Regions from separate parts of the Brevibacillus sp. SIMBA_040 genome, predicted to be linked through region 1. Evidence: riboswitches for the same ligand, from Rfam matches in the RefSeq annotation. Region 1 holds a riboswitch; each other region holds the start of a gene.
The links. A riboswitch is a leader RNA that binds a small molecule or an ion and turns the genes downstream of it on or off. The one in region 1 is predicted to bind cobalamin.
Positions count from the first base shown of each region.

Region 2: it holds a riboswitch for cobalamin, as region 1 does, so the genes downstream of both, SB752_RS10210 (ABC transporter substrate-binding protein) here and SB752_RS02600 (energy-coupling factor ABC transporter permease) in region 1, are expected to answer to the same signal.
Region 3: it holds a riboswitch for cobalamin, as region 1 does, so the genes downstream of both, SB752_RS11095 (ABC transporter substrate-binding protein) here and SB752_RS02600 (energy-coupling factor ABC transporter permease) in region 1, are expected to answer to the same signal.

Region 1 covers NZ_JAWRXI010000001.1:518,380-526,484, forward strand. Annotated here, with positions in the region: gene SB752_RS02585 (energy-coupling factor ABC transporter ATP-binding protein) at 1-347, opposite strand, end outside; gene cbiQ (cobalt ECF transporter T component CbiQ) at 344-1,147, opposite strand; gene SB752_RS02595 (energy-coupling factor ABC transporter substrate-binding protein) at 1,144-1,428, opposite strand; gene SB752_RS02600 (energy-coupling factor ABC transporter permease) at 1,425-2,189, opposite strand; cobalamin riboswitch at 2,342-2,539, opposite strand; gene SB752_RS02605 (quinone-dependent dihydroorotate dehydrogenase) at 2,672-3,763, opposite strand; gene SB752_RS02610 (endospore germination permease) at 3,912-5,012, shown strand; gene SB752_RS02615 (spore germination protein) at 5,002-6,375, shown strand; gene SB752_RS02620 (Ger(x)C family spore germination protein) at 6,377-7,546, shown strand; gene ald (alanine dehydrogenase) at 7,613-8,105, opposite strand, start outside.
Region 2 covers NZ_JAWRXI010000005.1:87,590-95,694, reverse strand. Annotated here, with positions in the region: gene SB752_RS10230 (YitT family protein) at 1-480, opposite strand, end outside; gene cobU (bifunctional adenosylcobinamide kinase/adenosylcobinamide-phosphate guanylyltransferase) at 760-1,326, opposite strand; gene SB752_RS10220 (ABC transporter ATP-binding protein) at 1,340-2,122, opposite strand; gene SB752_RS10215 (FecCD family ABC transporter permease) at 2,126-3,163, opposite strand; gene SB752_RS10210 (ABC transporter substrate-binding protein) at 3,165-4,160, opposite strand; cobalamin riboswitch at 4,291-4,440, opposite strand; gene SB752_RS10205 (MBL fold metallo-hydrolase) at 4,554-5,501, opposite strand; gene SB752_RS10200 (alpha/beta fold hydrolase) at 5,748-6,635, opposite strand; gene SB752_RS10195 (MerR family transcriptional regulator) at 6,778-7,551, opposite strand; gene SB752_RS10190 (SAM-dependent methyltransferase) at 7,753-8,105, opposite strand, start outside.
Region 3 covers NZ_JAWRXI010000005.1:264,692-272,796, reverse strand. Annotated here, with positions in the region: gene SB752_RS11120 (class I SAM-dependent methyltransferase) at 1-550, opposite strand, end outside; gene SB752_RS11115 (ATP-binding cassette domain-containing protein) at 568-1,344, opposite strand; gene SB752_RS11110 (ABC transporter ATP-binding protein) at 1,280-2,278, opposite strand; gene SB752_RS11105 (ABC transporter permease) at 2,304-3,152, opposite strand; gene nikB (nickel ABC transporter permease) at 3,149-4,090, opposite strand; gene SB752_RS11095 (ABC transporter substrate-binding protein) at 4,092-5,720, opposite strand; cobalamin riboswitch at 5,882-6,073, opposite strand; cobalamin riboswitch at 6,454-6,649, opposite strand; gene SB752_RS11090 (methylated-DNA--[protein]-cysteine S-methyltransferase) at 6,681-7,097, opposite strand; gene SB752_RS11085 (DNA-3-methyladenine glycosylase family protein) at 7,166-8,092, opposite strand.

The DNA of each region.
Region 1 (8,105 bases):
ACTTCAGGAGGCAGCTTGCGATTACACAAGCCGTACGAAATATCCTCCGACACCGTACTCGCGATCAGCTGGTGCTCCGGGTCCTGGAAAACCAGCCCCACTCTTTGCGTCATTTCCTGCAGAGCAGAACGCTTGTAGACAAACGGTGTCCCTCTCCATGAGACCTGCCCTTTTTGTGGCTGAATAATGCCGTTTCCGTGGAGAAACAAGGTGGACTTGCCACAGCCATTGCGACCTAAGAGAACGCATTTTTTCCCCTCGGGTATTCCAAACGATACACCCTGCAGGACAGGTCCTCTGCCCCCCGGATACGAGTAGTGCAGGTCATGAAATTCCAATAGTGTCAAAACCACCAACCCCCTGTCCAGCCCTCGAGCAGAATCAGCATGATACAGCCTGCTATGGACTCCCTTTCATAGCGAGGCGACCGGACATGCGAGTGCAAGCTGAGTACATCAAAGCTGTCCGCAAATCCTCTGGCTGACATCCCCTTGTAAAGTGCCTCGTATTTACGCATGGCGCGAATAAACAGCTGCGCTGCCAGCATCCCTGCGTCTCGCAGCATCGCTTTGAAGCCTTGATGACCACCACGGGAACGCTGTGCAATCCAGAGCTGATACGACGTTTGCAGCAGAACAAAAATAAATCGGTACATGATCATTAAGAGATCAGTCAAAATCGACGGTACCCCGATCCTGCGCAGCACCTGCAATATTTCTGCAAAGGGCACAGTAAACAGGATGAATGCAAAACAGCTCAAGCTCGCCATGGTGCGCCAAAATAAAACATAGACCTTGCCAAGCGCTGCAGACGAAATATAAACCACATACGAACCGACCTTCCACGCTGTCAGCAGCTCTATTTTTTGCAGATCGGCTCCTGCTTTTACCCAATCAATGAGCAGAGCAGGGAGTCCCGCAACAAAAAAGGAGGTGGACAAGAGTAAAAAGAGCAAATAAGAACGCACAGGGATGCGGGCGTAACCGATCACCCACACCCCTACCCACACAAATACAAGCATTTGCACCAGCGCATGCCCTAAGAGAACGAGAAGCAGCAGCGCGCAACCAAACAAGAGCTTGTGCTCCGGCGGAAGCTGCCTCAGTCGATTTTGATAGGAAAGGGAATCAAGCTGCTGCCAATTCATTTTTTCGACTTATCCAGCCGTCCCTTATACAATCCCATCGCATAGCCGACGACGCCTGCACCTAGAGCTGCCTGAACAGCAAACAACAGACTTTCCGTTTCTCCTCCTGGCGGCTCCAGAAGAGGCTGGAACCATGGCTCATATGAAGGCGAAATTTCCTTGATTGCTTCTTCTGCTGCTCCGTCGGCTCCACCGAATTCCGAATCCTGAACCAATACCAGCGGCAGGACAGCCAGTACGACTACTCCTAAGAGTAACAGCCAGTTTAATCCCTTTTTCACAGCGTTTCCTCCCGTTTCAGCAAGCGTAATTGGGACAATTCTTTTGCGTTATAAGATTGCAGCCAGTTCCAGACAAGAACGGTCAGCAAGCCCTCACTAATCGCCAAAGGAATTTGGGTAAAGGCAAAAATGCTCGCAAATTTTGCGAAGGAAGCCAGCACTCCACCTGTTTCAGCTGGAAACGCCAATGCCAATTGGATCGAAGTGACGACATATGTAGCCAAATCAGCTAAGGCAGCTGCCGAGAATACAGCGAGACGTTGACTACCATTTGCACGCATGATCAAACGATAAATACCGTACGCTACCATCGGGCCCACAACTGCCATTGATACGGCGTTGGCTCCCAGGGTCGTCAAACCTCCGTGTGCCAATAAAAGCGCTTGAAACAACAGAACCAAGCTTCCCAAAACAGACATTGCCAGAGGACCAAACATAATTGCCCCAAGTCCGGTACCTGTAGGATGCGAGCTGCTACCTGTCACCGATGGAATTTTGAGAGCAGATAGAACAAAAGCAAAGGCGCCCGATACCCCCAGAAGCAATTTCATTTCAGGATGTTCTTTGACGATCCTGTTGATCGAGCGCAATCCAAGAATAAAGAATGGCAAGAAGACTACCCACCAGAACAGTGCCCAGGAGATTGGCAAATATCCTTCCATGATGTGCATCGCATGTCCTGTCTGAGGTTCATTCACTAGAAAATAGAAAACAAATCCGGCAATTAATAAGCATGTTGATACAATCCGCGACCGATTCATTCGACTTCCTCCTTTTCCCCTTTTCTTTCCTTTCTTACTTCTACCAAACAAAAAAATCCCATCTACACGAAGACGAGATTTGCGCGCACAAAACAATAGACCGACCATTCAGCCATATTGCCTCGTATTCACCGCTCCTTTCCGCGAAGGTATCCGGGTGTGGCTGCTAGGTAGGTCTCCTGGCTTCCAGATCGATGCGCTCTTTGTCCTTCCCCATATAGATATGAGTGGATTTCTGTCAAAGAGAACTCCCTGGTTACAGTGGCGGGACCGCTCGGGACTTTCACCCGATTCCCTGTTACCCTCTATGGTTCAACGCCCATAAAGGCACCTAATGCCAACAATATGAAATTTTCGGACAATGATGAATTGTCCTCTCTTATTATAACGAAAAGAGAAGTAAAGAAAAAGAGCACAAAATAAAGGATGCGAGCAGAATGTCAACCGAAGGGACAGGTTCTGCTCGCAGTTATGTGAAATATTTATGCTTTTGCGTCGACTCCAACCGCTTCACTGATATGGGTAAAACCATCGCGCTTCATCAGCTGCAGCAGCTTTTTATTAATTTGCTTTGGGATACCAGGGCCTTGATAAATCATCCCCGTGTAAACCTGAACCAGGCTGGCCCCTGCGCGAATTTTTTCATACGCGTCTTCACCGGTATAAATACCGCCTACACCAATGACAGGAACCTTGTCGCCAATTTCTTGATAGATTTCTTTTACCCAAGCGGTAGAACGTTCAGTTAGTGGTCTTCCACTCAATCCGCCCGCTTCGTCTGCATGACGATGATTTTTCACGGCTTCCCGAGAAAGAGTCGTATTGGTAGCAATAATTCCGGAGATCCCTTCCTCTACGGCAGCGTGTACGACATCACGCATTTGTTCGTCAGTCATGTCAGGAGCAACCTTTAACAAGATCGGCTTTTTCTTTACCCCGCGCACTTCCATCTCTGCTGCTTTTTCACGTACAGCACGAACAAGCAAGCGCATGCTCTCTGTCTCCTGCAAATCTCGAAGATTTGGCGTATTCGGTGAACTGATATTAATTACGAAATAATGGCCGTATGAGTACAGCATGTCCATACATTTACTGTAGTCGGTGGCAGCCTCTTCGTTTGGTGTCACTTTGTTTTTCCCGATGTTGATCCCAATCGGAATATCGGAATAGGCATAGTCTATCAAGCGCTGTGACGCCAGATAGGCACCCTGATTGTTAAAACCCATCCGGTTGATAACCGCTTGATGCTCAGGAAGTCGGAACACACGCGGTTTCGGGTTGCCTGGCTGTCCCTGTGGGGTAAGTGTACCTACCTCGACAAAACCAAACCCGAGGGCACCCAGTGCATGATAAACCTCCGCATTTTTATCAAATCCAGCTGCCAGACCTACCGGGTTGGGAAAGGTTAGTCCCCATAGCTTTGTCTCTAAACGCTCATCTCGCATCTGGAAAACCATTTTTAACAAGTTTTTTCCTGGAGCCGAATCCTCCACCAGCTTCAGGGCATGAATCGTCTTCTCATGAATTTCTTCCGCGTCCTGCTGAAACAGATACTTTCGTATAAGCTGATACATCTGGTTGCACTCCTCGCTCCATTTTTACCTCATAGTAGAATACCATACTTTGCTTACGCTAGGTAACCTCTATATAGTGATACATATTTCCAAGCAGGCAGGTAAATCATAACAGCACCACCATTATTAGAGATGACGAGGAACCGCTATGAAAGTGGACGGAAAAATCGGGATTGGCCAAGCAATCATGATGATCATGCTGACAGTAGGCATCACCAATCATGTAACCGTCATCCCTCTATTACTCAGCAAGGCGGGTCGCGACTCGTGGGTAAGCGTTCTGCTCACTGCCATTCCTTATATTTTTTGGGGCATCATTCTCGCTTTTATTAATCGCCGACTCAAGCAGCAGCCATTGTCCACATGGCTTACTCGTAGCTCCGGCAAATTCGTCAGCTACCTGATCCTGACTCCGATTATTCTCGCCTTATACTTGATGGCATTAGTCAGCCTGCTTGATACACAAACATGGACTACTGTAAATTATTTGCCGCGAACGCCAGAATGGGTGACTGCCCTAGCTCTGATCGCTTTTTGTGTGATTGCGGCTCATCGAGGTATTGCCCCACTTGGCATCACGGCTGGCATGTTGCTCCCTGCTGTATCCATCCTTGGTTTTTTTGTCGCTTTTGGCAATGTTCCTAAAAAAGACTACAGTTTGCTTCTGCCGCTGTTTCAACATGGATATGCCCCGATGCTGCACGGGATGCTTTATGTAGGTGGAGGCTTTGTAGAATTGTTTGTCCTGCTTCTGCTCCAGCATCATGTTCGTGCTCCGCTGCGACTGGTTCACTACATGGTGCTTGTATTTATCATCGTCATTCTCACGCTCAGTCCGTTGACTGGTGCAATCGCAGAGTTTGGCGCCATCGAGTCCACTCGCCAGCGATTTCCTGCATTTGAGCAGTGGCGTTTGCTTACAATCGGTAAGGATATTGAAAACGTGGAGTTCTTTGCCATCTATCAATGGCTCTCTGGATCCTTTGTGCGCATCTCGCTCTGCTTTATTTTAATTTGTGAGCTCTTGCAAGTGCATTCCTATGCAAAAAAATGGCCACTGCTACTCTTTCTCGGCGGCAGCATGATTACGATCACCAGCTTGCCTTTCAGTGATATGCAATTTGTTTCTTTCCTATCAATGGTCTATTATCCGCTATATTTAGCTGTCATTTTAGCCATCTCACTCATTCTAGGTGGAGTAGCCCTGCGGCAATCAATCAGACAGGAGGATACTGGTCATGAGTCGTGAAGCCGAGCTACGCGAACTATTTGCCCATTGCTCAGATGTCGTTCTCTTGCGATTGGTTTCGAGTGAAGACCAGCAGAGTCTGCTCATGTATTGTGAGGGACTGACTGATGTTAGGCATATGCAGGAGGTTGTACTGCCACAGCTCGATCAATTTTTGGCAAAAGGCGATCTCCGCTCCCTTCCGCTCATTCCTCTTCTGGATGAACAAGAGTATTGGGTGGAACGTTTATTTGCAGGTGAATTGTTGTTATTTCTGCGAGATTTACCGCCTTTTACGTGGGATATTTCCAACAGGCCGCAGCGTACCACGGAAGAAGCAAATACGGAAGTGTCCATCAAAGGGCCCCGTGACGGATTCGTCGAGGATCTGAGCGCCAATGTCGCACTCGTGCGCAAGCGGATGAGAACACTCGCACTAGCTTGTGAGTCGTATACACTCGGAACACGCTCCAGAACCAGAGTATCGATGCTATACATGCGCGATGCAGCTCCTGCTGACCTCGTGATAACGATGCGAGATCGGCTAGCTGAATGCGATAGTAAAAAAAACATTAATAGCGCGATTCTCGAGCAAAGATTGAGCGACCATACCTACTCTCTCTTTCCACTTTTAGATTACACAGGACGTCCTGATTATGCTATTTACATGCTATTTCAAGGAAAAGTAATCGTGATGGTGGATGGCTCTCCTCTCGCCTTGATTGCACCCGTAACTCTTTTGGAGCTCATTAAATCTCCCGAGGATGATCAATATCCGATTGCCTATGTGTGGCTGGAGCGCATTTTACGTTTGGGAGGAATCTTTATCGGCGTCTTTCTCCCAGGGTTTTGGATCGCCTTATCTGCTTACAATGTGGAGGAATTTCCTTTTCAATTGCTGGCTACTATTACCCAAGGGAGAAAAGGGCTGCCATTCTCTGCTCCGATGGAGTTATTCGGGATTCTCTTTATTTTTGAATTTCTACGCGAAGCAGGCGCTCGTCTGCCCAAAACAGTCGGGCAAACACTCGCTCTGGTAGGAGCGCTTATTATTGGAGATGCGTCCATTCGTGCAGGACTTACCTCTCCCTCCATGTTGTTTATTGGCTCGCTCACCGTCGTTGCTTCATTTACTCTGATCAATCAGTCTTTGAGTGGAGCCGTCACGGTAGCCCGGTTTGCTGTTTTTCTCCTTTCTTCGATACTTGGTATTTACGGGTTTGTACTCAGTCTTTTGATCATGGTTTATTACTTGTCTACTCTTACTTCGTTTGGGAGACCTTACGTCTTGAATCATTCTTCCAACTTTTTGAATACGCTTGTCAAAGTTTTATTCCGCCCTCTGATTGGAATTTTTAAACAGGGAGATAAGAAAGGGGCATGAAATGAAGCGACAACTGATGGCATGCTTGGTACTGCTGTTGTCTGTGGGCTTCACAAGTGGATGCTGGGATCAAAAATCGATTCAGGATCTAAACTACCTCTCTGCAATTGGAATTGACTACGAGAACAACCAATACGTCCTGTACGCCCAGTCAACGGACCTGTCCAGTGTGGCAAAACAAGAAACGCCGGGCACTACAGAACCCCCTGTAATCATCTCGATCGGTAGAGGAGAAACATTGCAAAGCGCTATGGATAATATGCAAAAGAATGCGCAAATTCCTCTGTTCTACGGCTTTGTATCCACGCTTATTTATCACGAGCGCATGCTCCAAAAGGATGTAATCGTAACCTTTGACATCTTGAATCGGTATGGACTGCTTCGCTATACCAAGTGGGTGTTCGGGACAAGAGAGCCGATAGCAGAAGTCCTTAGCAATCACTCTGTCACCGGCTTTTCTCCACTGAACTCTCTTTTGCATCAGCCGCAGGAAGTGTATAAGCAGCGTTCTTTTATTGAACCGATCCGGTATTACACCTTTATTTCCCGCTTTTGGGAACCAAGCAATACGGTTATCATTCCGAACATCTCCGTATACAAGCACGCCTGGAAGGAAAATAACAAGTATATTTCTCGCCTCACCATCGATGGTATTCATACCGTTTACAGGGGCAAATGGAACGGATTTTTCCCCAATAATGACCTGCTGGGTCTTAGGTGGATGAATCCCCATACGGAATTTGCAGGATTAATCGTAAAAGAAAACAATAAACCAAAAGCTACGTTGCGCATCCAGAACGTCGATGTGCATGTAACGCCCATCAAGACAGGAGAAGACCCCCGATTTCGTGTCGATATTCATATGAACGGCTTTATTCGAGAAATGATGGGGAGGGTATCGGCTGATTTCATGAAAAAGGATGCGGAAGAACAGATCGAAAAGCAAATCAGAGGAACTTTTCTGAAGGGGATTGCTGCCGGGACCGATCTTTACGGATTTGAAGAAGCCCTGTACAAGCTAGATCTTAACGCGTGGAAACAGTTTGCCAAAAACCACAACAATAAACTAAAAGCAGATGCACTCGCCGAAGTAAACATTCATGTCCGTTTAAGCGATTCAGGCAAAATGAAGCTGAACTGGTACCACTATCCTGAACATCTCCTGCCTTGAGCGAAAAAAAGCTGCCCATCTCTTCAACAAGAGACAGGCAGTTTCTTTTTTTAACTATATAGCTCCTTAGTTTTTCACCAAGAGAACTTCTTCAACAGCTGCATAAGGGAGATTGTGTGTGTCGGCAACTGCTTTATACGTTACTTTACCCGCAATCACGTTTACGCCTTTAGCCAATGGCTTGTTGTCGCGGATCGCTTGAGCGTAGCCTTTGTTTGCCAATTGCAGAGCGTAAGGAATGGTTACGTTGGTCAATGCCAGCGTGGAAGTGCGGGATACCGCTCCAGGCATGTTCGCTACTGCATAGTGGATAACGCCATGCTTTTCGTAGGTTGGGTTATCGTGTGTAGTAATGCGGTCGATCGTTTCGATAGAACCACCTTGGTCAATCGCAACGTCTACGATTACGGAGCCTGGTGTCATTTGTTTCACCATTTCTTCGGTTACGAGACGTGGTGCACGAGCGCCAGGAATGAGTACTGCACCAACCAACAGGTCTGCTTTTTTCACTGCATTCGCAATGTTAAAGGAGTTGGAGATCAGTGTTTGTACGCGGCCT
Region 2 (8,105 bases), on a different contig from region 1:
TAGCAAAAGAAAAATCGTACCAATAGACAGCCCTGTGTACTTGCTGAGGAGCAAAGACAAAATATCGTCTCCACCCGTTGCCGCTCCATATCTGAGCACTAGCCCTGTTCCCAGCCCAGTCAAAACACCGGACAACAAGGAAGCGACTGGCATCATGTTATGGAGATCCATTACAATGGGGGAATACTGCTCAAAGCATTCATAAAACGCTGTAAAAGCAAGTGAAGCCAGAATCGTATCCCAAATAAATTGACGCCCTCTTACCAGACATGCCACAATAAACAGCGGAATGTCGAGCATGAGCATCATCATCGCCGGAGAAAGGTCAAAGGCGTATTTGGCCAGTAAGCCCAGTCCGACGAATCCACCCTCAGACAGGTGGTTCTGATAGTTAATGTGATAATAGGCAAAAGCAAGCAAACATGCACCAAACAAAATCAAACTGTAACGCCTTGATACTTGCAGCGCTCTCCTCATCATGGATTCCTCGCAGTTTTGTCGGTTTTGGCATAGACGCCCAACCAACTACAGAGGAACTTCGTAAGTTTAAGTCGCTACTCATACAAAATGCCCCGCTTTCGTAGTAGATTGGTACGTCTTTAGTGACGTTCAACTACTACGAAGCTAGATATAGGAGAGGTCATACTGTTTCCAGATCGCCCTATGGGGACGCATGGTATCCTGATCCCTTCCATTGCTTTTCTTATATGATAACACAAATACGGGGAAAAGACGAACGTTCCTCGCCTTTTCCCCGTACTAAAAACGAAATGCCCTGCTCTTCAGCTCAACTGGAATACCGGCAGTGACCATAAAAACCTGGTCGCTGATTGCAGCAACGCGCTGATTCATCAGTCCAGCGAGGTCACGGAAAAGTCTCCCCAGCGGATACTCCGGCACAATCCCATCGCCTACTTCATTTGTGACCAACAAGACAGTCCCTGGATATTCGCGTAATACTGTCAGCATTTCTGTCAGCTTTTCCATGATCCTCTCCATCGGGTTGTCGTTTTCAAGCTTCAACAACCAGTTGGACAGCCACAAGATGAGACAATCAACGAGTATCACCGTCTCTTTTGTCGCTACATCCGGCCTATTCTTGAGGGCTTGCAGGACGTCAGCGAGCTCATACGGCTCCTCTATCGTTTTCCAGTCAAAAGCCGCTTGCTGCCGCCTAAGCTGATGCTGGTTTACCCTTTCCTTTAGCTCTTCATCAAATACAGGGGAAGTCGCGATATAAATCCCCGCTGACGCGATATGGGCAGCATATTTTTCGGCAAAGGTGCTTTTGCCACTTCTAGCGCCTCCTGTGATCAGTACGACCAACCCGATCCCTCCCCTACCTCCACGATTCTGATTTCAAAAAGATCTGCGGCAATTGATGTACAGGATGCTCCATCACGATCGGTCTCGTGCCATAGACGTCTTCGATCAGGCTGCTTTGCATGATTTCTCTTGGCCCGCCAACCTGTACCTGTTTTCCTTTGTGAAGCATCAAGATACGATCACAGTACAGCGATGCTAGATTCAAATCATGAAGGACGGCGACCACCGTAAGCCCGGTTGTCTTTTGCCAGCTTTTCACGATATCCATCAACTGAATTTGATAGCCGATATCCAAGTAAGTAGTCGGTTCATCAAGCAGCAGCAGCTTTGGCTTTTGAACCAGGGCTTTTCCAAGCGCGACTCGCTGTTTTTCCCCACCGCTCAGTTCATCCAGCCCTCGGTCCTCCAACTGCTGCAAGCCAAGCATCTCGATAATGTCATCAATGAGAGAAGACGCATCCTCCGCCTCTTCGCCAAGCCAGTTCTGGAAAGGGAAGCGTCCCATCTCCAGCACCTCCCGGACACGAAAGCCTACTGGTGGAAGTCCTTCTTGCTCCAGCACCGCCAAAATCCGGGCAAGCTCCTTGCGAGTGTACTTGCGAAGCGGCTTTTCGTTAATGATAATTTCGCCAGCATCGCAGGAGATTACGCCGGAAATCATTTTTAATAGGGTTGATTTGCCGCTTCCATTTGGACCGATGATCCCGAAAAATTCTCCCTTATTGACGGAAAAGTGGATGTCCGCCAGAACCGCCGTCTGATGATATGACTTTTCTAAGCCAGTGACTTGAATCATTGCCTACCTCCTGCCCAGCCGTTTGTTCTGCTTTAACAAATAGGCGAAAAATGGTGCCCCCAGAAAAGCAGTAACGACCCCCAATGGAATTTCTGTTGGACTCAGTAGCATTCTCGCCACTGTATCTGCCCAGAGGACATAGATCCCACCGCAAATCGTCGCCATCGGTAACAGCAGTCGATAATCCGGACCTACCATCAGCCGAACGAGATGTGGCACGACTAGACCGACAAAGCCAACAATTCCCGCAATAGAAACAGCACCTGCCGTCAAAAGCGTAGAGACGATCAGGACAACCAGCTTCGTTCGTTCCACACTGACGCCCAAGTGAGCTGCTTGCCGCTCTCCTAGAGAAAACAAATTCAGTGCGCGTGCGTAAGAAACGAGAACCATCAGGCCGACAATCAAATAAGGCATTAACACATATGTAAAGTCCCAACCCCGAAATGACAAGCTTCCCATGAGCCAAAAGACGATCTCGTTTACAGCTTTATCCGATAGAGACACCATAAACGACACAAGCGAGCCAAGGAATGCCTGTACGACCACTCCAGAGAGCAGCAATGTCTCTGTTTGGAGCTTTCCTTGTGTATTCGCCAGTCGAAGTACAATCCACAAGCTGACAAATCCCGTCAGAAAGGCCACAACCGGAATACTCCACTGCCCCAAAAAGGAGATGTGCAGACCAAAAAGGATGAGAAAGGCTGCACCGACTGCTGATCCTGAAGCAACGCCCATCGTATACGGATCAGCGAGCGGATTGCGCAGCACCCCTTGAAAGCCAGCTCCCGCAAGAGACAGACACGCCCCTACCAAGACAGCCAATATGACACGTGGAAACCTAATCTTCATCACAATTTGCTCCGAGGATTCTTGCCAACTGACCGGTATCAGGTCACCCAGCCCGGGAAGCTGATGCATCAAAATCAACCATACCTCTGAAAGGGGAAGCTGGGCTGAGCCGAGCGAAATGCTGACCACCATAGATGCCAGCAAAGTGAGGCAAGCCACTCCTCCCCATAACAATAGACGCCTTTTCATTTTATTTCACCAGGTCAGGATAGATCGCCTTTGCTACTTCCTTCAAGCCCTGTGTAATACGTGGGCCAGGACGAGAGAGCATATTTTGATCCATGCCAAGCACTTGCTTATCGCGAATGGCTTTCATTTTTTCCCAGCCTTTGCGCGAAAGGATGATGTCCTCTAGCTTTTTGGACGTCGCCGTATCAACGATTCCGTTTGCATACAAGATCACATCTGGGTCATCCTTCAAAATCTTTTCCTCGCTAATGGCATTCCAGCCCTCTGTATCCGATGCGACATTGATCGCTCCAGACAGGGTAATCAGCTCATCCATGAACTCTCCCTTTCCCACGGTCCAGCCAGGGGAGAACTCCAGGTAAACTTTTTTCTTTTCTTCCGGTTTTACGTTCTTTACGGCATCTGTCACTTCCGCAATATCCTGCTTCATTTGTGCAACCAGTTTTTCTGCCTGCTCCTGCCGGTTCGTGATAACACCCATGGCAATAATATTGTTCATGATATCATCCAGCTTTTTCGGGTGCGTTACGTAGACAGGCATGCCCAATGATTTCAGCTTGTCAGCAACAGCCTTTTCCATCGATATGCCGCCGATAACGAGATCCGGGTTATGTGACAGGATGGCTTCCTCATTTGGCGTTACGACCCCACCTACCTTTGGTTTTGCAAGAGCTGCTTCTGGATAATCATCATATTCAGAGACTCCGACAATCCGATCATCTAAGCCCAACGCGAATAAAATCTCGGTTTCAGCCGGAGAAGTAGAAACAATTCGTTCAGGAGCCTTTTGGAATGTTACTTCTTTACCTGTCGCATCTTTCAACGTTAGCGGGTATGTTGTCTCCTTCACAGGGCTAGTGGCAGGATTCGTTTGAGATGCTTCCTTCTTCGCTGGAGTCTGGGCATTTGGTGCTGGCTGGCTGTTGCCCGCTCCCGAGCACCCAACCAAGCTCAAAGCTATCAAAACAGGGATGAATAATGGCAGCGATCGTTTCATTGTAAACTCTTCCTTTCTTCCCTAACTTAAAAAGCCCCTTTGCGTCCTCTACGGAGCAAGGGGCTGGCATTCAGGATGAACTACGTCATAGGTACCACCTGAGCTAGCCGACCCTTTCCGCGAAGGTACTGGCGCAATAAACAAACAGGCAGGTCTCCTGGCTTACGGCACATATGAATGCCGCTTCACAGTGGCGGGACCGCGCCGGATTTTCACCGACTTCCCTTTTCACCCCGTTTCTTTTACGAAGAAACAAGGCACCTGTTTGCATGAGGACTATTTTATTGTAAATAAGGTTATGACTCACCCACCATGATAGCACTCATCCAGAAAAAAAAGAATGAAAAAGAAAACCAAAGCCCTGACAGGTCCTTGGTTTTTCCATTTGTTTCACTATTTTTGTCTTTTTTGTAAATAGTCGATAATCCCCATCGAGCAAACTTCCAAATCCAGCTTTAAAATGCCAAAGACTTCGTGGTGGGCAGAAATACCAGCAGTTTGCAAATCATCCGCTACCCGATTCAAAAGTCTTGAAGCGAGCTCTTCGTAGCCAAGTCCTGCCGCCAAGACGGCCTCCCCTTCCGCGACAAACACAGGTAGCCATTTTGTTACTTGCTGGTACACATCCTCTACCTGGTCAGTCATACCAAAATGACCAAAGTAAATCCGATCCAAGCCACGCTCGCGATAACGTGCAATTGAGTGTAGCATCTTGTCAGGGTCAAACTGGTTGGGAGAAGTCGAAGGCAGAACGAGATGCAGACCATTTTCTTTGAGCTGCGGGTAATGTACTCCTGCCGTATCTCCTGTAAACATCCCGTTACTCACTGGGTCGTAGATGCTGAAATGATGGTTGGCGTGACCAGGTGAGTCCAAAAATTCCAGTGTACATCCAGGTCCAATCGACAGCGTCTCTCCATCTGCCTTTACGATTAAGCGATTCTCTGGAACAGGGACGATCGGATCGAATAAGGACTCGAACTGCTCACGGTATACCACTCGGGCACCCTCCATAAGTCTACTAGGATCAACCAAATGTCGCGCGCCTTTTGGATGGACGACGATTTTGGCATTTGGGCACTCTTGCAAAAACAAGCCCGCACCACCTGCATGATCCAAGTGGATATGTGTGACGATTATGTATTTTACCTGGTCCAGAGAATATCCCAGCTTGGCCAGACCTTCACGAATATACGGGACAGATGGACTTGGACCGGTTTCGATCAAAGTGAGCTCCTCTTCTGCAATCACATAAGTGCCTGTCCGCCCAGGCAAGCCCAAATCAAAGCCGTCAATCAGGTGAATTCGCTGCCCCAGATGAAGTGGTTCTGTTGTCTGCATACAATCGTTCTCCTTCTCTTGTTTTGTTCGTTATCGTTTTTGAACACTGCCTGCCTTTTCTTTACTTTACTGTATCATTTTACCTCTCGTCATTTGTGCCAGTTCCGATTGCTTCTGCTGCCTGATTGAGCTGTTCACGTGCTTTCCGGCAGCTCCACGGCCTGATTTCGGTATCCCAGCTTTGTCAGTGTTAACTGTACCTTTGGACGCTTTCTTTTAGCGGTTCCAACGCTCGTCAACTCCTTCTTATGACAGGAATGGCATTAACGCCTCTACAATGACGTCTGGACGATCTAAGTGAATAGAATGTGTAGCATGCCTCGCTAAAATGAAGGTACCTAGATTGGACAATGCCACCTGTTCTTGAATCAATTCCTGCCAAATGGTTTCGATCATGTTTGCTTCTTCTGCGGGAACACCGTCTTGAATGGATGATAGTACTGACTGAATAGGATCGCGACCAATAACGGTAAGCGGCACTTGAGGAAAACTATCCATTGCCTTAATTCGTCGAGCACAGCCCTCCCAATGTTCGATTTCCGAAGCCATTGCTTTGTACAAAAATGGACTGCACAAAAATGTCTTGATTTCACTTTGTGCCCAATCGGATAGCCTTTTGTGAGCCGAACTCAAAATAGGATCTAATATTGCACCCAGTTGCTTGGCATTCATCGTGGCAAATTGTCTACATTTACGAATCCAATACTCATCAGTGTCTTCTATAGATGAAACTGGAATTTGGTTTAGCCTTTCCAAAGAATCTGATGTGGAATCTACAAGAATAACTGCCTCTGTTTTTTCCGGGTATGCTTTTGCATAATGCTGAGCGCACAAACCTCCATAGGAGTGACCGACTAAAACAAAAGGCTCCACCATTCCGATATTTTGCAAAAGCTCATCTAATTCATCGATAAATTGGGCAGTTGTTCTCTTTTCTTCGCCAATTTCACTTTGTCCACATCCAGATCTATGAACGATGACAAATCCTGCAGCTTCCTTCCATTCATTTACAACTAATTCCCATTCGTGTGCCGATGACGACATACCTGGAAGAATCACCACCTTGGGTATCCCCGATCCCCCTATAAAGCACTCTACTTTTCTCCCTTTACTCATTACAATTTTCCGATTCATAGGAAAAGCCCCCATCATATTGTTATTTCGAGTATACTTCCCCTCCCTTCATTTTAACATTTTATTTACTGATTATTTTGAATGAATATCATTTTGCATGGAAAAAAGCTGCCCATGTGAAGGCAGCTTTCGCGATTAGCTATTATTGATGAGACGATTGATTGCCTGTATAAATCACAACTGCATCTCTTAGAAACTCTGCAAGACCAGGCTGTTCTTTGTCATAGTACGCTGTGAATCTCGGATCGTCAACGTACATCTGCGCAATCCCAGCATGCGCTTCGCTGCTGTAGTGATCCCAATAAAAGCTCAGCCATTTTCGGTGCATATCTGCTGCCTTCTGCGCGAGCTCACTGCCAGGATCTCCTGTGGTGAATGCTTGGGCGAGTGTTTTAAGCAGATCATCACCAAGCTGCTCTACTTCAGCATATTGCTCTTCGGTCATCCCTTTTATTTTCGCGTTAGCTTTGTCAATTTGATCGCTTCCATATTTGGCCCGAATTTCTTCGCCGTACTTTTCTTCATTGTTGTCTATAAGCGTTTGCTTGAAGCCTTCAAATTTTTGCTTGTCACTCATTTTACTTTTTCCCTCTCTTTCAGCTAAAGTCATTTCGACATTGGCAATAAGTGCATCTAACTGAGCACGTTTTTCCAGGAGTTTCGCGCGATGCTCCCGCAGTGCGTGGCCAGCGTCATAATTCGGTGAGGTGATGATTTCCTTGATTTCCTCCAAGCTCACACCTAGCTCTCGGTAAAAAAGGATTTGCTGCAGGCGGTCCACCTCTTGCTGTCCGTAGATGCGATATCCGGATGAATTGATTCTCGCCGGCTTGAGAATGTCAATTTCATCGTAATATCGGAGTGTCCGGGTGCTGACACCCGCCAGGAGCCCTAGCTTTTGTACGGTATATTCCACTTTGATCCCTCCTGACAAATTCATCGTACACATTTACGTACCGTCAATGTCAAACACAATCTGATGAAAAAAAGGACCCAAACGTTAAAGACTTCCTCATTGAACTATCGTTCTCCATTAGTTGAGAAGAGGCTACCTCGTCGTCCACAGGTAGCCTCCGTTTGATCAAATATTCTACTTTCGATTCCCTATTGGTAAGGTTTAGTATCCATTCCTAAAAAGATATAAACCGAAACCTAATGTATCCCTACCCCATTCTAGATAAGTATTTCTCCAACTCCTAATTCTTGTTAGCATAGCTTCCACGTCGGGATCATTAGGGTTTTCATAGCAGTAATTTTCAATTGAGCTCGCATAAAGACCCTCGTATGCATCCCAATCATCTTCACTTGCTACAACGGAGTAAAGAGGTGTCAGTCCCAACTGTTCACCCAGCTTTACATTTCCATGATGTGTCTTCAAATCTTCAAGTTGTGCCCCGAGCGCCTGTAAATACTCAACGGGAGGAGTTTTCTTCCAATACCCTTCACCAACGAGAATATATCCACCGGGAT
Region 3 (8,105 bases), on a different contig from region 1:
GATCGTTGCATGAAAAGGAGAGAGGTCCGGCAAAAGGACGACCGATTGACTGGACTAGAAAGACGTGGCGCTTCGCCGTTTGATTCATCTTGAGCAAGGCTGCTTGCATATCTCGGATGCGGTACACCGCATTGGCACTGAATAGCACATCAGCATGTACCGCCTCCAGATCCTCCCATTTCTCAGGCAAGACCTCTGGCAGCGCATACGCTGTCTTTTGCCAGTTGGAATGAAATTCCGTATACATCGATGCAGACGGCTCCACTAGCGTAATCTTTCCAACGTGCGGGGCAAGCAGCTGTGTAAAGCCCCCCGTCCCCGGACCTACCTCCAGCAGATGATCATCGGGAGCAAGGTGAGAATGCACTACCTCCATCAAAGCCTCAGTATACGGTGCGAGCGGATTGCGCTCATCGTACATAGGCGCATACTCTTCCCAAAAATTCTCTTCTTCGGTATCGTCACTCACTCGCAAATCAGTTTGTACGGCTCTCTCCCACGCCGCGACCCAAAAAGCGGATGCAGTCATGGAATTCGGTCTATCGCTCATCCTATTTCCTCCTCTTTTTATCCATTCATCTGATACGTGCGAAAAGCCTTAACAAGCTTCTGACTATACGTATGGACAGGCTCACCCATCATTTTCTTGCTCTGATCCAGCTCGACGATCTCTCCTTTGTGCATCACGGCAATTCGATCGCTGACATGTGCCACCAAATCGAGATCATGGGAGATAAACAAGTACGTTAAATCAAACTGCTTCTGGATCGTTTTCAAGACATCAATGACTTGTGCCTGCACAGAAACATCCAGCATGGAGGTCGGTTCATCCAGGACGATAAAGCGCGGCTCCAGTGTCAGTGCACGCGCGATGACCACACGTTGTATTTGTCCTCCGCTGACCTGGTGGGGATAACGCGACAATATGTCTTCGGTTAAACCGACGGATGCCAATAGATCCTGTACACGCTCAATCGCTTGCTTTCTGTCCGTGATTTGATGAAGCAATAACGGTTCTAGCAAACTTTGTAGAATCGTTTGACGAGGATGAAGAGCCGAGTCCGGATGCTGGAAAATGATTTGCATTTTGGTGCGCAGTGAAAACATCTGCTTCATCGTGTAATCGGTAATGTCTGTATCCTCGAAAAAAATCTTCCCTTTATCAACAGGTAGCAGCTTTACCATTAATCGAGACAAAGTCGATTTGCCACAGCCGCTCTCACCGATCAAACCCAGTGTCTCTCCTTTTCCGATTGAAAAAGACACCTGTTTGACTGCTTCATGCGTCCGCTGTCGCAACCATCCGCTCTGGAACGATTTGCTCACGCGCTCGACTCGAATCATGCAAAAAGCACCTCACTTTACGATCCTGATCCTGAATCTCGAAAAGCTGAGGGGCTTTCCACTCACATTCCCCCAGCCTTTGCGAGCAGCGCGATTGGAATTTACAGCCACGATGCTCCTCCATGAGACTCGGGCTGACCCCCGGAATCGGAATCATTCCTTTTCCTGGCATGGAGCGAATCAGCCCACTCGTATACGGATGCTTCGGCTTTGTGAAAAGCTGCTCGGTTGGTCCACTCTCGACAATCTCTCCAGCGTACATGACGCCGATTGCATCACATAATGACCTTGCCACATATAAATCATGCGTAATCACAAGAATGGCTGCACCAGTATGAGTTGCGACATGACGGATAAGACCTACAACCTGGTCACGCACGAGTGCATCTAGTCCTTTTGTCGGCTCATCTGCAATCAGGAGCGAGGGCTGTCCAGCTGCTCCGATGGCAGCCAGTACGCGCTGCTTCATCCCACCGCTCAATTGAAACGGATACTGCTGGAGCGTGTCCCATGGTTTTGGCATGTTCAACTCCTCTAGCAAGTGGGCAGCATGCGCTCTTTTTTGTTTTCGTGAAAAAGGAGCCTTTATCGCCTCTGTGATCTGAAGACCAACTCGCATCACTGGATTGAGCGAGGTAGCGGGATTTTGCGGGACAAATGCGATCTCGGTCCCTCGCAGCTTTCGCAAGCTGTCTTTCTGGAGGTGGAGCAAATCTTGCCCTTTGAATCGAATCGCTCCTGATACTTCTGCTGTGCTGGACAACAACCCTGGAATGGAGAGACCCAGTACAGACTTCCCACTCCCTGTTTCTCCGATGAGTCCGACGATTTGTCCCTTGTGCAAGGTCAGGCTGGCACCATCTACAGCTTTTACTTTCCCCTTTGGCGTGTGAAACGTGACTGTCAGCTGTTCTATCGACAACAATGGTTCCATGACGGCACCCCCTTCTCCATCCTCTTCACGATAACCAGCCCGCTTTTTCTGTTTTTGTATCAAGTGCATCACGCAGGGCATCACCGATACAGTTAATCGCAAACGAAATCAAGGCTATGCATAGACCAGGAGCAAGGATCAGGTGAAAATAGCTGCGAAAAAACGGCCTGGCATCGTTCACCATAACGCCCCAGTCAGGTGTCGGCGGTTGCAAGCCAAGTCCAAGAAAGCTTAGTGAAGCAATCGATAAAATAACTCGCCCGATACGCACTGTGAACAGGACGATAATCGGTCCGATCATATTTGGAATCACGTACCTGATCAGCGTATACATGTGATTGCCTCCGATCGCCCGAATGCCCTCTATGTAGGACTCCTCCCGTATTTTCATGACCTCGCCACGGACGACTCGGGAAAAGTCCGCCCAGGAAGTGACCACCAATGCGATGAACATGCTCTCCACACCGGGTCCGAGCGTCCCTCCGATGGCAATCATGAAGCTGAGTCCGGGCAAGCCTTGAAAAATATGAATACCTGTTTGTGTGACATCATCCAGCCAGCCTCCAAAATAACCCGCTAGAGTACCGATAATAAGGCCAATCAGCATCGTTGCGGCAGTTACAGCAAGAGCGAGCATGATCGAGACTCTTCCCCCGTACAGCACTCGGCTGAGTACATCTCGTCCCAATGTATCTGTCCCCAGCCAATGCTCGCTTGAAATCGGCGCCAGTCTGTCCGACATCCGTATTTGGTTCGGATCGTAGGGAGCGAGCCACGGTGCCAGCAAGCTGCTGCCGAGTAGCACGATCAGAATCACGATGGCTATGACCCCAATGGGGCCCAGAGAGTGAAGGAAGAATCGAAGTCGGATCATTTCAGCTTCACTCCCAGCTTTACTTGCGGATTGATCCAGGCATAGGATAGATCGACAAGCAGATTAAACACCACATAAACCAGACCTGTAAAAACAACGTAGCCCGAAATGACAGGGTAATCTCTGCGGAAGATGCCATCCATGGCAAACATGCCGATACCCGGCAATGCAAAAATCACTTCCACAATAACCGAGCCTCCTAATATCGAACCAAAATAGGTCCCAATAACGGTGATGAGAGGGATCAGTGAGTTGCGCAAGGCGTGAAATGAGAGGATGCTTGGCTCCCGTAATCCTTTTGCCCGTGCAGTCAAAATGTAGTTCTGATTCAGTGCCTCCATCAGCGCCGCTCGTGTCAAACGCATCAAAATGGCGCATGTGCCGCAAGCTAGGACCAGGGCAGGCATGACGAGATGCTGCCAAGTCCCGTACCCGCTTGTTGGAAGCCACCCCAGTTGTTCTGAAAACACGGTAATGAGTGAGATCGCCAGCCAAAAACCAGGGATCGAAACGAGTAAAAGTGAAAGGAACCGCCCTGCTTGATCCAGCCACGAGTTTTTTTTCAGTGCCATGAGCATCCCAAGCGGAACTCCCAAGCCTACAGCAAACAGAACCGCCAAAAGGGAGATCCAGAGCGTGACAGGCAAGCGACGCATGATCTCACCGCTCACCGACTCCTTTGTCATATAGGACACGCCCAAGTCGCCTTGAACGGCTTTAACGAGCCACGTCCCATATTGAACAGGAAGCGATTCATTCAATCCCAACTCTTCACGCTTTTTCTCGATTTCTTGCTCAGTCGGTTCGCTGATTCCACTCATGCTAAGTGCTTCCACTGCAGGATCTCCCGGCGAAATGACGCTAAGAAGAAAGGCAAGCAAGGATATCCCGATCAAGATAGGAATAGTCGCAGCCAATCGGCGAACCACATACAGCATATTACTTCGCCCACTCTAGCTGCGGGAGTGTCGTTCCGTAGATGGTCGCTTGATAGCCTTTAATTTTTTTGTTGTAGGCGATCAGACTCGCATCGTTAAACAGTGGAATCGTAGGCAGCTCTTCAACGGAAATCGCTTGAAGCTCATCATAAAGCTTTCTTCGCTCATCCATCGCAAGCGTGTTCTTTGCTTGTCCCAAGAGAGCATCTACCCGCTCACTTTTGTAGCCGAGACTGTAGCTCTTGTTGCTCGAACCATCGCTGGCGATATAGTTGGTAAAGATCGTATACGGATCGGCGTTTGGCAAGCCTTGGGTAGCCAGTGCAAGGTGGTACTCACCCTTTGCCTGTGCGTCTTTGAATGCCGCCCCATCCAAAATTCGAATTTCCACTTCGAGATTCAGCTCGGACAGGACCGCCTGGAGCCATTCTGCCTGTGCTTTGTATGGGTAGCGATTCAGCCCGTAGGTTGGCACAATCAAATCAATTTTCTCGCGCTTGCCGCCGAGTGCTTCTGCTGCCAGCTTTTTGGCTTCATCTACGTTATGCGCGATCGGAAAATCCTTGTAAAACGGCGAGGTCGCATTGAGAAGGTTTGCTGTAGCAGTCGGGTAGCCCAAATACAGCTCCTGTACCAATTGCTCTCGGTCGATCAGCATACTGACTGCTTTTCGCATGGCAGGATTGTTGAGTGGAGCTTTTTTGCCGTTCGGATGCAAGTAATGCGAGATTGTCGATTTGGCAGTAGAAATCTCGAAGCGATCATCCTTTAGCAGTTCCTTTGCGAGAGACGGCGGGATTGCTCCCAAATCCATCACACCCATGACCTCACCAGATTTCAATGCCGAAAGTCTTGTATCTGGATCAGGAATGACGCGCACGCGAATCTTTTTGCTCTTCGCTTTTTCGCCGTAATACCCATCGAATGCCTCTAGCAGCGCATACTGATCCTTTTCATGGGCAACCAGCTTGAAGGGGCCAGTGCCTTGAGGCAGACCGTTAAAATCCCCTTTTTCATCAAAATTTTTCGGGCTGTAGATGGGACTTGAGAAATTTACCATCGCATAGAGCAGTGTAGGCTGCGGATTTTCGAATTTGAGCGTGAACGAATGCTCGTCCACCTTGACGATTTCCTTTAAGCCCGGGTACGATTTTTTGCTATCCAGCGTGTAAAAGGGAGAGCTTTTCGGGCTGACCTGCTCATAGCGTTTAAAGTTAGCGATAACCGCATCCGCATTCAGCTTTTCTCCGTCATGAAAAAGAACGTTCTCTTGCAGGGTGAAAGTCCACTCTTTGCCGTCATCTGACATCTGCCAGCTTTTCGCAAGCTTTGGTGCCGGTTCTCCGTTCTCTCCAGCTGTCAATAGGGGTTCCCATACATATAGAATGGTGCTTGTATAGTACGCGTCCTGTGCCCCTGGAGCCAAATCGCGCGGGGCTGCAAGAACCACTTCTTCTGGATTGATTTCGATTGCATCTGATGCTGCTTCATTCGCTTTTTGTGATGCAGCTGGTTCTGACGTTGCCTGCTCAGGAGCTGCTCCGCATCCGATTAATGTGAAGACGAGGCAAAGTGATAACAGCCATAACCCAATCGTTTGTATCTTCTGTCGATTTTTTGTGTGCAGCATGCTTTTTCCTCTCTTTCCTGTTTACCATCATCAAAAACTCACGGTAGCAAATAAAAAAACATCCCTCCCTTTTTATGAATGCAAGGAAAAGATGCCCCTATGTTTTATATACAATCCAAACACGGCCGTCTTTAACACCTCCCCATTCTCCGTAGGTTAAATCAGTGTCGTCAAAACAGGCAGGTCTCCTGACTCCAGAATCACCATCAAGTAGCACCTTCCCAACCGAAGTGATCAGTGGCTTTTTGCACTTGATTCATCTGTTACAGTGGCGGGACCGTGTCGGTTTTTCACCGAGCTTCCCTATTAAGCTCCGTCATCTGACGTAGAGCACCTGTTTCCACCTTATTCAATTCAGCTGCTTTAGCAGACAATACTAGCATAATTTTCACATATTTGAAATGATTTTCCTGTGTTTACTCCGCAAATAAACTTTCTACCTCCTCCTTGCTACAACACGAGCATTGGAGCAAACCTGGGGCACTCTCATCCGAAATGACGATTTCTTCTACATAGCCACACCATTGACAAATGAACAGCTCGTTCATGATTACCCCCCGATCTGTTTGTACTTGTCCTCTCATTATTTCCTTGCCTTATCGTTTTAGCCCAACGCAAAAAGACACTTCTCACGATCGAATCGAACGTTAGAAATGCCAGAGAAAAGCAGAAAAGAAAACATCTGCTACTATGCAAGCCGGTTTCTAACACCTCCCTATCTACCGTAGGTCGATCAGTGTTGTCGAAACAGGCAGGTCTCCTGACTTAGGGATCATCATCAGTCGCTACCTTCCCAATCCATATCGGATCAGTGGCATTTGTGACTGACTCCCCTCTTACAGTGGCGGGACCGTGTCGGATTTTCACCGAGCTTCCCTATTATCCTTGGTTTTTATACCTCCCAAGGAACCTGTTCCCAGTTATGTAGTTTTCAACCTTGTCCAGTAGATTCATTTTATCTTACTTTCGGTGGTTTTGGGGAGCGGCATATGTTTTTTCGTGCTGCAAAAGCCATTCCTTTCTCCACAATCCACTCGCATAGCCAGTTAGGCTGCCATTTGCCCCGATGATCCGATGACAAGGAATGACGATGCTCAAGCGATTTTTTCCATTCGCATTGCCTACTGCTCGCACAGCTTTTTCATTGCCGACGGTGTGGGCAATCGCTGAATACGAGGTTGTCACTCCATACGGTATCGTCTCTAAAATATTCCAAATGCTTTTTTGAAAGCTTGTCCCAGTCATGTAGATCGGAAATGAAAATGCGCTTCGTGTCCCCTTGAAATATTCATCAAGTTGCTGGTAGCAGTCCCATAATACTTGCGGTAGCTCCTCCTTGTGCTCTGCAGGTAGGGGCTCTTCTCTTTCTGCAAACATGATCGAGCGAATGGCCTCTTTTGTCCCGATGATCTTCCAGCACCCCGATTGGCGATGGGTAGTCCAGCTTATAAAATGTCGTCATACAGTGACCTCCATAAATAAAACGTAGCGTATGCTTCCCAGCCCTTCCATTTCAGGGCCATCTGCCTGATTTGTGCCAGCGACGGTTTTTCCTGCCAGCCAAGCTGGATTTTCAGCGCGTTATGCAAGCCTACATCGGCAATTGGAAAAGCAGACGCTTGCTGCAAGCATTTCATCATGACGTAGTCGGCTGTCCACGCCCCCACACCTCGAATTGAAGTGAGGGCTGCATGCATCTGCCCTGGCTCTTGCATGGTAAGCAGCTTTTCTTTTCTCAGTTCGGCTGACGCCATTTTTTGAGCGACTCCAATCACGTACTCCGCTTTTCTAGTGGTAAATTGAAGTGCTCGCAAGTCATCTACTTGCAGGGAAGCTACAGTTTGAAACGTTGGGTAGAGCCAACTCGCTTCTCCTGCGTACATCACCTTCTCGCCAAACTGCTCGACGAAGCGTTTTTTCATCGTATAGGCAAAACTGAGCGTAATTTGCTGACCAATGATCGCCCACGTCAGTGCTTCGAACAAATCCGGGATGCCAACAATCCGCAAGCCGTAGTATCGTTCTACAAGCGGCCGCATAATCTCATCCTGCTTTACCTGTTCATAAAAAGGCGTCAAATCACGCTTCCAATCAAATAATAGATCCAGGTAGATCATCACTTCGCTGCGTATCTCATCGGAAGGTGTCCCAACGAGAAATTCAATTCGCAGCATCTGGATCGTTCGGGGACTTTTGGGCGTAGCTGCGCTTATCTTGAGCAACATAGCTTCCCCCTGCACCATCAATGCTTTATACAAGCAGCCATTCTCAATACGATGCAATACTTCCAGGTCGGATCTACCCAAAAAGCTCAAGCATTCAAAGAATGAAAAACAATCGGGTACTGCTATTTCCATCGTTGACACAGGCATCAGCTTGCCTCCT